2 regions of the Pseudoalteromonas sp. NFXS39 genome follow, and region 1 is predicted to be linked to the other one. Evidence: predicted binding sites of a transcription regulator. Region 1 holds the regulator's gene; the other holds the start of a gene.
The links. The regulator FliA, encoded in region 1, starts transcription of late flagellar genes. The targets are predictions, from matches to a motif close to CTAAAGNTNNNNNNNNNNNNGCCGATA.
Positions count from the first base shown of each region.

Region 2: the regulator FliA is predicted to act here: its motif matches at 4,443-4,469, upstream of pomA (flagellar motor protein PomA).

Region 1 is NZ_JAGDEC010000002.1:200,081-207,576, reverse strand. It holds gene J3455_RS04520 (protein-glutamate methylesterase/protein-glutamine glutaminase) at 1-860, opposite strand, end outside; gene J3455_RS04515 (chemotaxis protein CheA) at 923-3,220, opposite strand; gene J3455_RS04510 (protein phosphatase CheZ) at 3,236-4,003, opposite strand; gene cheY (chemotaxis response regulator CheY) at 4,021-4,404, opposite strand; gene J3455_RS04500 (RNA polymerase sigma factor FliA) at 4,445-5,155, opposite strand; gene J3455_RS04495 (MinD/ParA family ATP-binding protein) at 5,182-6,042, opposite strand; gene flhF (flagellar biosynthesis GTPase FlhF) at 6,035-7,496, opposite strand, start outside.
Region 2 is NZ_JAGDEC010000008.1:2,610-10,105, forward strand. It holds gene J3455_RS14990 (M20 metallopeptidase family protein) at 1-95, shown strand, start outside; gene J3455_RS14995 (DNA topoisomerase III) at 97-2,007, opposite strand; gene J3455_RS15000 (hypothetical protein) at 2,073-2,549, opposite strand; gene J3455_RS15005 (flagellar motor protein MotB) at 2,685-3,608, opposite strand; gene pomA (flagellar motor protein PomA) at 3,612-4,379, opposite strand; gene xseB (exodeoxyribonuclease VII small subunit) at 4,652-4,894, shown strand; gene ispA ((2E,6E)-farnesyl diphosphate synthase) at 4,899-5,786, shown strand; gene dxs (1-deoxy-D-xylulose-5-phosphate synthase) at 5,876-7,496, shown strand, end outside.

The sequences.
Region 1 (7,496 bases):
AATGTACGAGAGCCGCTGCGCCCTTCAATCAACATTTGTTGACCACCTGGCGCTAAATAGGCTGTACCTGGCATTAAGCGGTCACCATTTTGCGCTTCTTTCACATTGATTCTGCATAAACCATTGAGGCGTGCTGCAAAAGCAGGAGTAAACGCAGCTGGCATATGTTGAATAAGCAAAATAGGATGCGGAAAGTTAGCAGGCAGCTGAGTTAAAATGGTCTGTAGCGCAACCGGCCCACCAGTTGATGTACCAATAGCAACCAACTGATATTGCTTGCCCGAAGCTCGAATTTTACTTGTACTCGATGACGATTCCGCAGGCGAACTAGCAGGAGCTGAACGGCTAAAGCTGCGATCAGGCTGAACAATACCGCTGCTAGTACTTGTAGCGCTACTGCCCCTTGGTGCAGGAGCCGGAGTTGGTCTCGAAATAGGTGCCGGACGCGAAAAACGAGAGAGGCGACGACGACCAATTTCTTTTACTTTATTTTGTAAAAGCGCGATTGCATCTTCATTATTACGTGCAATGTCTTCGAATTTTTTCGGTAAAAAATCTAAAGCACCAGCATCAAGTGCATCGAGGGTTGCTGTTGCACCATCACGGGTGAGTGATGAGAACATTAAAATAGGAGTCGGTGTTGCTGCCATTATTTCTTTCACAGCACTAATGCCATCAAGAACTGGCATCTCAACATCCATAGTAATTACATCAGGTCTTAATTCACGGGTTTTATCTACCGCCTCACGACCATTAACGGCAAAACCAATTACCTGAATATTGCTGTCTTGCTCTAAAATTTCGCTTACTCTGCGGCGAAAAAAGCTTGAATCATCAACAACTAATACTTTGACTGCCATTGGCACTCTCTTGTTTTATATCATTTAAAGTGCAGCTAAACACTGCACTTTATTATTTATTATTAGCCAACGTAATGCTTAAGCATACTAGGTACATCGAGGATCAATGCAATCCCACCATCAGAAGTAATTGTCGCACCTGCCATTCCTGGCGTGCCTTGTAATAAGGCATCTAAAGGTTTGATAACCACCTCTTCTTGACCAATTAATGAGTCAACAACAAAGCCCACTTGTTTAGTACCTATTTGTACAATCACCACGTGACCTTCTGCTTTACGCTCTTGGCGGTTGGCACCTTTTACTAACCAATGTTGTAAATAGAAAAGCGGAATCGCTTTTTGACGAACTATTATTGTCAGTTGGCCATCAACTACGTTAGTTTTAGTTAAATCAAGGTGGAAAATTTCGCTTACGCCAGCAAGTGGTAGAGCAAAGGTTTGCTCACCTACAACAACCATTAGAGTTGGTAAGATAGCAAGCGTTAATGGCACCTTAATTTCTAGTGCAGTACCTACGCCCAATTCCGACTGGATGTTAACCGAACCATTTAACTGGGTTATTTTAGTTTTAACCACATCCATGCCGACACCGCGCCCTGAAATATCAGAGATCTCTTCTTTCGTTGAGAAACCAGGAGCAAATATTAGGTTGTATGCTTCTGTATCCGACAAACGGCTTGCTTGATCATGATCAATTACACCCTTGCTGATTGCGATTTTTTTCAGCTTATCAGCATCCATACCAGCACCATCATCACGAATGGTAAGCAGAATATGATCACCTTCTTGTGATGCTGAGAGCGTGACTGTACCTGTACGCGGTTTACCTGCAGCTTCACGCACATCTGGCATTTCAATACCATGGTCTACAGAGTTACGCACTAAGTGCACCAATGGATCAGCAAGTGCTTCAACAAGGTTTTTATCTAAATCGGTTTCTTCACCTACTAGCTGCAGATTAATGTCTTTTTTCAAGCTACGAGCTAAGTCACGAACTACGCGTGGGAAACGACCAAATACTTTCTTAATTGGCTGCATCCGGGTTTTCATTACCGCACCTTGTAAGTCCGCGGTTACCACGTCTAGGTTCGAGATGGCTTTACCCATTGACTCACTGTTGCTGTTATTCGCAAGACTTACCAAGCGGTTACGAACCAATACAAGCTCACCAACCATGTTCATGATTTCGTCAAGACGTTTGGTATCAACACGAACCGTTGTTTCTGCCTGTGGAGGCGGAGCCTTTTTCGGTGCCGCTGAAGCTGCTGGCGCTTTTGCAGGAGCTGGAGCAGGTTTACTAGCTGCAGCTGCAGGTTTCGGTGCAGGTGCAGGTGCCGGTTTAGAGGCTGCAGGCTGAGCAGGTTTTGCTGGTTCAGCTTTTGGTGGCTCAGGTGCTTTTTCCGCGGTTGAACTTTCCAATGATTGAGGAGCTGTGCCTTTGCCATGTAACTCGTCAAGAAGTGCCTCAAACTCATCATCACTAATTTCATCGTCTGAATCGCTGCTTGCTGCCTCCGCAGTAGGGGTGGCAGAGGCTGGCTCAATAGAACTTGTAGCTTCAGGCTTGGCAGTATTATCTTGTTTTACTTCCCCAAAATTACCAACACCGTGCAATTCATCTAATAAACTATCAAATTCATCATCGGTAATATCATCACTGTCACTGCTATTTGACTCAGGAGCAGATGCTGCTGGTCCTTGGCCTTTTCCATGCAGCTCATCTAACAGGCTTTCGAATTCATCTTCAGTGATTTCGTCAATATTTTGAGACTCAGCGCTGCTATCAGCAAGACCGCCGCCATCAAATAACATATCGAACGCAAATGGGTCATCTTCATCGATGTTGTCTGTTGCTGTATCTGCTGTGACTTCAGGCGTATCAACAACAACCTCTTCAACTGCTGGTTCTTCAGGTGCAACTGCAACGTCCTCTGCTACAGATAAATCTTCACCTGCAAGCTCTTCTGCAGTAGGCGGCTGACTTAATTTATGAAGGACTTCTAATAGGGCTGGATCTGCAGGCTCTGGTTGTTCGCGATTTTGAATCGTGGCGAACATTTCATTAATAGTATCAAGGGCTTGTAATATTACGTCCATTAGCTCAGGCGTAACAGTGCGTACACCTTGGCGTAATAAATCGAAAACATTCTCTGCGCCATGACAAGCATCAACAAGTTCAGTCATACTTAAGAAACCTGCACCACCTTTAACAGTGTGGAAGCCCCTAAAAATGGCGTTTAATAGATCTTTGTCTTCTGGGTTGTTTTCAAGCTCAACTAATTGCTCCGACAATAGCTCTAAGATTTCTCCTGCTTCAACAAGGAAATCCTGTAATATATCTTCATCGACTTCAAAGCTCATGCAGCTACTCTCCTCTTAGAAGCCCAGACTTGATAATAGATCATCGACTTCATCTTGTCCTGAAACAACATCATCGCGAGACTCTTTATCAATAATCGGCCCTTCAGGACCTGCTAGTGTGTCACTTGGTGCAGGTGCTTTTTCTATGGCCTGTTTTTCTTGTTGTTGATGACCATCTTCTTGACTGCCAAACACAGTTAAGAGATTAATTAAACTGTCTTCTACTTCTCGCACTAGTTCAATGACACGACGAATAACTTGTCCAGTTAAATCTTGATAATCCTGCGCCATCAGCACATTGGTCATCAAGCCTTGAAGCTCATCGGTTTTTGTGTGCGAGTTATTCATGAACTTATCTAGGCTATGACATAACGATTTAAATTCACCGAGTTCAATTTCTCGGTTCATTAAACGATCCCAAGTAGGCTTAATTGCAGCAATTTCATCAGCAAGTTGTTGCGCTATCGGTAAACTTGCTTCAACTGCATCCATAGTTTTATTGGCGGCACTCTCTGTCATTTCCATAACATAATTTAAGCGCTGCTTAGCATCTGGGATAGCGTCGGTAGTTAAATCAGCGAGACGAGTATCTAGGTCAAAGTTTTTTAACGCTTCATGAAGTTGACGCGTCAATTTACCGACTTCAGCAAACAACTCTGATTGCTCTTTTGACGCAGCATCAAGAATTAGCTTATCAGCTTTTTCTTGTTCACCATTTTCAAGATACTCAACAAGTTGACGAGCTTGCTCTAAACTTATTTGAGGCGCAGCAAGTGCTGACATAAGCCTCTCCCCTTAGATTAACCTAAACGTTCAAACACTTTTTCCAATTTGGTTTTAAGTGTCGCAGCAGTGAATGGTTTAACGATATAGCCATTAACACCTGCTTGAGCAGCAGCAACAATTTGTTCTTTTTTCGCTTCAGCTGTCACCATTAACACAGGAATATGCTTAAGGCTATCATCAGCACGAATTGCGCGTAACAAATCAATACCTTGCATACCAGGCATGTTCCAATCTGTTACAACAAAATCAAATTCTTGATTTTGTAGCATTGGCAATGCTGTTGAACCGTCGTCAGCTTCCTGCACATTGGTAAAACCTAAATCCCTTAATAGATTTTTAATGATACGTCTCATTGTAGAAAAATCATCAACAACAAGAATTTTCATGTTTTTATCCAAAACATCCTCCGGTGAGGTTTGAACCTTTATTTACTTACTACTAATTAATCCAGTCATTGATTTTTGCTTTGAGCTTAATCATCGCCTGACCATGTATTTGACTCACACGCGACTCGCTAACATCGAGTATGTGTCCTATTTCTTTTAAGTTCATTTCGTCGTTGTAGTACAAAGACAAAACGAGAGCATCTCTTTCTGGTAACGATTGGATAGCCGTTAATAGAGACTGGTTAAACCGCTCATTTTTAACGTTATTAAACGGTTTGTCTAGTCCTAAATCCTGACCTACTGGTGTGATGACATCTTCATCCACGCCTAAGTCTTCAATGCCTAATACTTTACTAGAATTTACATCATGTAGAATATGATGGTACTCATCCAGTGTAATATCAAGTTTTTCAGCTACTTCAGTGTCTTTTGGTTCACGATTTAACGTGCTCTCTAATTCGGCAATGGTTTCTGCCACTAGGCGGGCATTTCGGTGAACTGAACGTGGAGCCCAGTCACCTCGGCGAATTTCATCCAGCATAGCACCACGAATACGAATACCTGCGAAGGTTTCAAAACTAGCACCTTTGCTAGCATCAAAGTTTTTTGACGCTTCAATCAGGCCTATCATGCCTGATTGAATTAAATCATCGAGTTGCACACTGGCAGGTAAACGAGCAATTAGATGGCACGCCACTTTTTTCACTAAAGAGGCATGTTTTTCAACAATCGCATTTAAATTTTGTGCTGATTGATATCCCATCGCTTTATTCACCGATGTTGTCATAGTTAGCCGTTTACTAGTTTTTCAATAAAAAATTCTAAATGGCCAGACGGTTGATTAGGGATCGGCCATTTAACTGCTTTTGTTGCTAATGTTTTAAACGCCACCGCTGCTGGTGAATTCGGGAATAATTCAACGATTACTTTTTGACGGCGCGTAGACTTACGCATGTTCTCGTCATAAGGAATGGTTGCTACTAACTCCATCGAAACATCTAAAAAACGATCCGTTACTTTTGAAAGTTTAGCAAATAATTCTTGCCCTTCACGCAAACTGCGCACCATATTGGCAACAATTTTAAATTTATATACGCCATGCTCACGGCTAAGTACTTTTATAAGTGCGTAAGCATCAGTAATTGAGGTGGGTTCATCACATACAACTACAACAACGTCTTGGGCTGCACGAGAAAAGCTTAATACCATGTCTGAAATACCTGCGGCGGTATCAACAATTAAAATATCAAACTCAGTGTTTAACTCGCTAAATGCACGTATAAGACCTGCATGCTCAGATGGCGATAATTCAACCATACTTTGAGAACCAGACGTTGCTGGTACAATTTTGATTCCTGCAGGGCCTTCAACGAGAATTTCATCAAGCTCACACTCGCCCGACAAAACATGAGATAAGTTACGTTCAACACGAAGGCCAAGCATCACGTCACAGTTTGCCAAACCTAAATCGGCATCTAATACTAATACACGATTTCCTTGCTGGCCTAATGCGATTGCGGTGTTGAGTGAGACGTTGGTTTTACCCACTCCACCTTTACCGCCAGTAACAGCGATAACTTTAACGCCACTATTATTATTTCGATTCATTTTGCGCAGGCCGCTTGCTTGATCTAATACTGTGTTAATCATACATCCCTACTGTGTTCGACGCTACTGCTTGACGTCTTGAATGTTGTGCTTTTGCTCGTTTTAAATACAATTGTTCAGCTTTTTTCACTAGTTTTTCAGCATTCGCTACGCGAATATCCTCAGGAACGCGCTGACCGTTAGTAAGATACCCTATTGGCAGACGATTTTGAATCGCTATGCTAATAATCTCACCTAAACTTAAAGATTCATCCAATTTAGTGAAGATACAGCCACTTAGGTGAACCTTTTTAAAGTGTCTTACGGTTTCTTGCAACACATTTATCTGCGCTGTAGCACTTAATACTAAATAACTACGAATATCAACACGCTGATTACGCATTAAGGTGTTTAATTGTTCAGTTAAGCGTAAATCTCGTTGGCTCATACCCGCAGTGTCTATTAATACTAGACGCTTATTACGTAAATGGTATAACACTTCAGCTAATTCATTCGCATCTTTTACTTGCTTTACACCACAACCAATAATACGACCATAAGTAGCCAATTGTTCGTAGGCACCAATTCTGTATGTATCAGTGGTGATCAGTGCAACTTTATCAGCACCATATTTTTGTGCTCCAAGTGCTGCTAATTTCGCAACTGTGGTTGTTTTACCAACGCCCGTTGGACCAACTAGTGCAAAAACTCCACCTTGGCGTAGGATTTCGTTGTTAGTTGTATGCATTTGGTTTTCAACCATTTGCAGCAGCGCTTGCCATGCTTGTTGGCGAGATACATCATCAGGAATAAAACACGCCATTTGCTCAGCAACATCACGCTCAATCCCCATACCAGCTAAACGATCAATCATACAAGCGCGTGTTGGATCACGGCGCGCCATATCTTGTTGCATTAATCCAGATACTTGGTGTTCAAGTAATTGACGAATCGCATTCATTTCTTCGCGCATAGTCGTCATTTCTGATTGATTAGCTGGGGCTGAGTTTTTATGCTCAGCGGGTGAGTCTAAATCATCAAAACCTGCGTCTAAATCGTCATCAAACCCTAGGCTATGAGCTTGAGTTTGTACACGAGGTGCTGCTTGCTGCTGATAACGAGGAGCTTGCTTATATTCAGGCTGTTGCTGCTCAAAGCTTGGTTCTTTTGGTTGATAATGTTCACTCGTATCAATACCAGATTGACTAAACATTGACGCCAGCTCTGGCGAACGAGGGCGTGGGGCTTGACGCTCAAGTAACGCTTGTAGGCTATCAGCAACTTTCGCTTGCGGCTCAGGTTTAGCACGCATTGGCTCAGGCTTAACAAAATTATGCTGTGGTGCAGGTGCTGATTGTGCCACTGCAGGTTTAGCTTCGGCTTTCGGGGCTGCTTTGTCGTAATCAACAGCTGCAACGATTTCAACGCCGTTAGCAAGCTTTTTGTTCGACATAATAACCGCATCAACACCTAACTCATCTTTCACTTCTTTCAGTGCAGTGCGCATATCTTTAGCA
Region 2 (7,496 bases), on a different contig from region 1:
ATTCAAGTAAGTTTGCACCTGATTACAAAAAGGCGCTTCCTACAGGGATAACTGCAATGAGTAATGCCGCGGTTGCCCTATTTAACAAAAAGTAGTTTAGGCTGACCTAGCTCTAGGCTTAGCCTTTCTTTTAAAACGTCGCTTTTGCGGCGTTTTTGGTAATTGGGCAAAAACTTGGCTGTCGCACTGTTTGGCTTGATCAACTAAAGCATGTAACTCAGTCAGTAATGGCGTTAAAAATTGCTGATAACTCATATGCTGTTCAGCTATATTCCCTAATGATGCTTCCCACTTAGCAGTTAAGTCAGGGCTAGCAAGCTGCTCAGGTAAAGTGCCAATAAGCGCTTTACCTGTTGCCGTAGCTAAAATATTTTTACCCTGACGCTCTAAAAAGCGGCGCTTAAATAAAAGCTCGAGAATACCTGCCCGTGTAGCCTCAGTACCTAGTCCATCAGTTTCTTTAAGGATCTTTTTAATCTCAGGGTCTTTCACATAGCGGCTGATGCCTGTCATAGCACTTAATAAGGTAGCATCAGTAAAATGTGCTGGCGGTGTAGTCATTTTGTCTACCACGTCCCCCTGATAACAATGCAGCTGCTGACCTTTTTCAAGAGCAGGTAAGGTTTGCTCATCTTTTAACTCTGTTTTGCCCATTAATGTTTTGAAGCCTAAGCTAACATCTTGCTTAGCAGCGGCTTTAAAAAGTCCACCAGCAATCTCGACTGTTACTTTGGTTTCGTTAAAGACATAGTCAGAATAAAACTGGATTAAATAATGACGACAGATCAACCGATAGATTTTTTGTTCATCACTATTTAATGATGCTGAGCGAAGTTGTTTTTCGGTAGGAACAATAGCGTGGTGTGCCGCAACTTTGCTGTCATTAAAACATTTACTCCGCTTGCTGGTGTCAGCTTGCTTGCAAGCTTCACTTGCTTGGCCTTCATTATTAGCAATAGCAGCAATAATACTCGCTGCATCTTTATGATGCTCTTTTGGTAAATAGCGATTATCTGAACGAGGATAAGTAATTAACTTATGACGCTCATACAAGCTTTGGCAGGTATCTAACACCTTTTGCGCAGGCATTGAAAACGCTTTTGCCGCATCGATTTGTAAAGCTGATAAATTATAAGGTAACGGTGCTTGTTGTTTTTTTTGTTTTTGCTCAAGGTCAACCACTTTAGCTGGTTGATTAGTTATACGTGATACAACATTTTCAGCAAGCCCTCTATGTAATACTCTCCCCTCCTCATCTTGATAAGGTTCGCATGCTTTACTTGGTTGCCACTTAGCTGAAAATGTTTGCTGCTGCTCAGTTTCAAGATGAGCTAATACTTCGTAAAAAGGTTTCGCTACAAAGTTAGCTATTTCATTATCACGATTTACAACAAGACCTAAAATAGGTGTTTGAACACGACCTACAGATAACACATTACCAAACCCTGCTTTTTGCCCAGCAAGCGTATAAGCCCGAGTTAAATTCATGCCAAATAACCAATCAGCACGTGAGCGAGCTAATGCAGACACACTCAAGGGAATAAAATCGCGATTCGACTTTAAATTATTAAGTGCTTTTTTAACTGCACTTAAGTTTAAATCGCTTATTAATAGTCGTTGAATTTGCTGTTTTTTGGCTTTGCTCAGTTTGACCTGCTCGATCACTTCATCAACCAATAGCTGGCCTTCGCGATCAGGGTCGCCAGCATGAACGATTACGCTTGCCTGCTTAATAAGCTTTTTTAATACGGTGAGTTGTTTACGTGTTTTTGCTTTAGGTTTTAATTGCCATTGCTCAGGCACAATAGGTAAATGCTCGAATCGCCACTTTTTAAAACTTGTGTCGTAATCATCTGGCTCGGCTTGTTCAAGTAAATGCCCTATACACCAAGAGACGCAATCACCATTACCAAGCTCTATATAACCATCCTGTTTTTTATGAGGTTTAGGCAGTGCATCCGCAATGGCTCGCGCCAATGACGGTTTTTCGGCAATGTAAAGTTTCATAACGCAACACTAATACTGTTTTTATAAACAGTATTCTAGCACAGGAATTTTAACTTAGGAATGGCTTACGCCTGCTGCCGGCGTCGGGTGAAAAGGTAAATAAGAGGTAGATAACACACAACCACTGTACCAACATTGATTAAAGGTAACAGGGTTTTATACATATAGGTGCTGTACGATAAGTCCCAAAGATGACGATCGACTAAACGAAACAACTGTAATATGGGAGCCATTATAACGACCAGTTGCCCTAAAGCACTTTGCCATAAATAGACTTTGTCTTTAATCCCCAAGTAGGCAATTAAGGCCATCCAAGCAATATCATTAAAAGCCCACACAACATAGCGCCACACATAAATATCATCAAATGCTTTTAGAGCAGAATAAATAAGAGTTCCGAACAAGAAGAAGGCTGCCGTGATAACAGCAAAGTAAAGTGCGGGCCAATCTTTACGAAGATAAAATACAAAAATAGCCGGGCTCAGAATGAACACCCAGCTATGATCTAATGTCACAATGACAGAATCAATCCAATGAGGCAAAGTTACTCACCTTGCGTTTTACCATCATCATTGTCATCGCCACCGCCGCCATTACCTGGCATATAGCTGTACTTATCAACTTTTTTCATTTTTATACTCCATTACATGTGTTAATGAAGTTTCACTTTAATTGATTTATTGTCTTACATCAATAGGGTCAGATTCGTGAGCTTTACCTTGCATGATAGATATTTCGACACGACGATTCCGCTTGCGATCTTCATCAGTCACATTCGGTACAAGAGGCCTAGTTTCTGCGTGACCTACAACCATCATACGAGATTTATCAAAACCAGGGGCTTTTTCCATTTCGCTTGCAACGGCAACTGCACGTTTTGAAGATAAATCCCAATTATTAGTATAAAGCTCATTTGATACTTGGAAGTCGTCAGTATGTCCTGACACGGTTATTTCACCCGGCACATCTTTTAATAGTGTCGCAATATCACGAATAATAGGCTTAAACTTAGGCTGTAAAAAGGCACTGCCTGATGGGAATGAGCCATTCTCACGGATGCGAATAATAATTTGTTGACCTAATGACTCAAGTTCAATCGCACCATCCATAATTTGCTGTTCAAGCTGCTGGGCAATTTTCTTCACAAGCTCATTAGTCTGTTCTTGGTCAGCCGCAGAAATTGACTGCTCCAATGCTTGTTGCTGAGCCGTACTTTGCGATTCACCACCACGCTTATTACCACGTTGCTCTTGACGACCACCGGCAGAGCTTTCATCACCAGCTTGAAACTCAAGCATTTGCTGAGTCATTTCTACAGTTTGTTGTTGAATCGTTTCGATAGGGGTAGGTTCAGGTTTACCAGGGGTAAACTCCATTGCTATTACCGAGGTCCCTTTTGGAATATCTTTTACTTCAATTTTGTTTTGCACACCAAATGCAAACTTCATTGAACCAGCAATTTGCTTAAACTTCAGTACATCCATTTCCGAGAAAGCAAGTAAGAGTACAAAGAAGCACATTAATAATGACATTAAATCTGCGAAGGTTCCCATCCAGGCTGGTAAACCTGGTGGTGGACATTTGCACTCTTGATCGGACATGCCCTACTCCTCGGTATCAACTTTACGTTTTGATTCAGCTAGGTAATTTTTCAATATACCTTCAATGACTTTCGGATTTTGGCCATCTTGAATACCTAGTACTGCATCGAGAATTAAGCGTTGGTTAAGAGCTTCTTCATCTTTACGTAGTTCTAGCTTTACCTGAATAGGAATTGCTACAACGTTTGCTAAGAAAGCACCATATAATGTTGTTAAAAGTGCAACCGCCATCGCAGGACCGATTGCTTTCGGGTCATCCATGTTTGATAGCATAGCAACCAGACCTATTAGCGTACCGATCATACCCATCGCAGGGGCAATATCAGCAAGTGACTTGAATAAGCCTGCGCCAAGTTCATGACGATTAGCGGTGAGAGAAATATCTTTTTGCAGAGTGGCACGAACAACATCAGCATCATGACCATCCACTAACATATCCACCCCTTTACGCATAAAACCGTTGGGGATTTCGGCTTCTTCTAATGCTAGAAAACCACCTTTACGTGCTGAGTCAGCTAATTCTACTGCTTTTTCAATTAATTCTTCTGGAGATTCGATTTTGAACATAAAGGCTTTAGCAGCCACTTTACCTATGCCCAAAAATTGCCCCATGGTGAAATTCGATAACACGATAAAAATCGAACCACCAAATACAATGACCACCGAAGGCGTGTTGTAAAACATTGCAACTTGGCCGTCACTACTTAACACCATCGACATAGCAATTAAGCCTATGGCACCAAGAATACCTATTATGGTTGCTAAATCCACATACCCCTCCAGAGGAACAATTACACGACACCCTCAGGCATCAAATTTTTATTATTAACTGCTTATCGGCAAGCAATTGAAATACTTAAATCATTAAATGAATTAATTATATTTTAATGTAAGATTTTTAAGCTACAAGTTTAAGCTGTATGTAAAAGCGTAAAAATAACATATTGAAAATGGATTATGCGTAAAAAAACACATCATTCTTTGACCTAGTTTAGCATTCCCCCTAAAATTGGCCTCACTTTCTAACAGCTATCGAGGCCACAATGGCAACAAAGAAACCAGAAAACTTAAGCTTTGAAGAAGCGCTGGATGAATTATCTCAAATAGTTGCACAAATGGAGCAAGGTGAATTGTCTTTAGAACAATCACTAAAACAATTTGAACGTGGTATTGCGCTGGCGAATGCTTCATCTGGTAAGTTGCAACAAGCCGAACAAAAAGTTGCCATCTTAATGGGTAACGATAGCCAAGCTCCTCTTAGCAATTTTGATTCAAACTTGGACTAATTAAGTGCAACTAAAAGAACAATTACAACGCGCTCGAGAAGACGTTGAGGCACATTTAAATCGCTATTTCGCACAGCCACTTAATACCGAAAAGAACATTAAAGAAGCTACTCATTATGGTGTTTTAAATGGTGGTAAGCGCTTACGTCCTTACCTTGTATATGCGACGGGCCGAATGATGGGTGCTAACAAGGCCGATCTCGATATTCTTGCTGCTGCCATTGAATGTATTCATAGCTACTCATTAGTCCATGATGACCTACCTGCAATGGATGACGATGACTTAAGACGTGGTCGTCCCACCTGTCATATTGTCTATGGTGAAGCGCAAGCAATACTCGCTGGTGATGCATTACAAACACTAGCATTTGATTTAATCGCCAACCACCGATTTTCAGTTCCTGCGAGCCAGCAGGTAAAAATGATAGCCTCGTTAAGCAAAGCCTCAGGTATTGAAGGTATGGTAGGTGGACAGGCACTGGATATAGAAGCGACTGATAAAGAAATTAGCGTGTCTCAGCTAGAGCGTATTCATCAGTTAAAAACGGGCGCCTTACTTAACTGTGCAATTACACTTGGTGCATTAAGTGCTAATAGCTGCGATGAGCATACTCTAAAGCAGTTGAACTTATTCGGCCAAGCAATAGGTCTGGCTTTTCAGGTACAAGACGATATCCTAGATGTAGAAGCTGATACTGAAACATTAGGTAAGCCACAAGGTTCAGATATTGCCGCCAATAAAGCAACTTACCCTGCTTTATTGGGAATGGCAGGTGCAAAGCAAAAAGCACAAGACTTACTAGCTCAAGCTCATCAAGCTCTTGAGGCAATTGATTACGACACCAGCGAACTGGCAAGCCTTGCTAGCTATATCGTTGAACGTAATTATTAATGCCTAAAAAAGAAAGACAAAATAACTAAAAAATCAGAGCAGCAATGGGCTATAATGCACTCTGGTTAGCGAAGGATGTATATAAAATCATGACACTTGATAGTAGCAAGTATCCATTATTAAGTTTGGTTGACGAACCAGCACAACTGCGTGATTTAGCGCAAGACAAGTTACCTGCGTTTAGTAAAGAGTTACGCGAATACCTACTTAACTCAGTTTCGCAAAGTAGTGGTCATTTAGCATCAGGTTTAGGCACTGTTGAACTAACGGTTGCGCTTCATTATGTTTATAACACGCCTGAAGATCGTTTAGTATGGGACGTGGGTCATCAAGCATACCCACACAAAATCTTAACTGGTCGTCGTGACCAAATGCATACTATTCGTCAAAAAGACGGCTTACACCCTTTCCCATTCCGTGAAGAAAGCCCTTACGACACCTTCAGTGTAGGTCATTCGAGCACTTCAATTTCGGCTGCACTAGGTATGGCCATTGCTGCTGAAAAAGAAGGTAAAGATCGTAAAACAGTTGCTGTTATTGGCGATGGTGCGATTACTGCAGGTATGGCATTTGAAGCGATGAACCACATGGGTGATGTAAACCCTAATGTGCTAATTATCTTAAATGATAATGAAATGTCGATCTCTGAAAACGTGGGTGCACTAAACAATCACTTTGCACGTATTTTGTCTGGTAGCTTCTACACCAATATTCGTGAAGGTAGCAAAAAACTTCTTTCAGGCTTACCACCTGTGAAAGAGCTTGCCAGCCGAATGGAAGAACATTTAAAAGGTATGGTCATTCCAGGTACTTTCTTTGAAGAGTTAGGCCTAAATTACATCGGCCCAATCGATGGTCATGATGTTAATATGTTGGTCGATACCTTACGTAACATGCGTAACCTTAAAGGTCCGCAATTACTGCATATCAAAACACAAAAAGGTAAAGGTTATAAACCTGCTGAAGCGGATCCAATTGGCTACCATGGCGTACCAAAATTTGATCCTAGCATGTCTAAATTACCAAAATCAAAACCTGGCGCGGCTACATTTTCTAATGTATTTGGTGACTGGTTATGCGATATGGCAGCACAAGACGACAAGCTGATGGCAATTACCCCAGCGATGCGTGAAGGTTCTGGCATGGTGCGCTTTTCTAAAGAGTACCCTGCGCAATACTTTGATGTAGCTATTGCTGAACAACATGCTGTAACGCTTGCAGCTGGCCTTGCCTGTGAAGGCTTAAAACCTGTTGTTGCTATTTATTCAAGCTTTTTGCAACGCGCTTACGACCAACTTATCCACGATGTGGCATTACAAAACTTACCTGTTTTATTTGCTATTGACCGTGCAGGAATTGTAGGTGCAGATGGTGAAACTCACCAAGGAGCCTATGACTTGAGCTTTATGCGTTGTATTCCTAACATGATTATCATGGCACCAAGCGATACTAATGAGTGTCGCCAAATGTTGTATACAGGTTACCAATGCAATCAACCTGTTGCTGTTCGTTACCCTCGAGGTAGTGCGGGTAATTGTGACGTTGAATCGACAATGAGCGCGATTGAAATTGGTAAAGCGCGTAGCATCAAGCTAGGTAGCAAAGTGGCAATCTTGTCGTTTGGTACGCTATTAGAGAACGCCAAAGTAGTCGCCGATGAACTTAACGCAACAGTGATTGATATGCGCTTTATTAAGCCTCTTGATACTG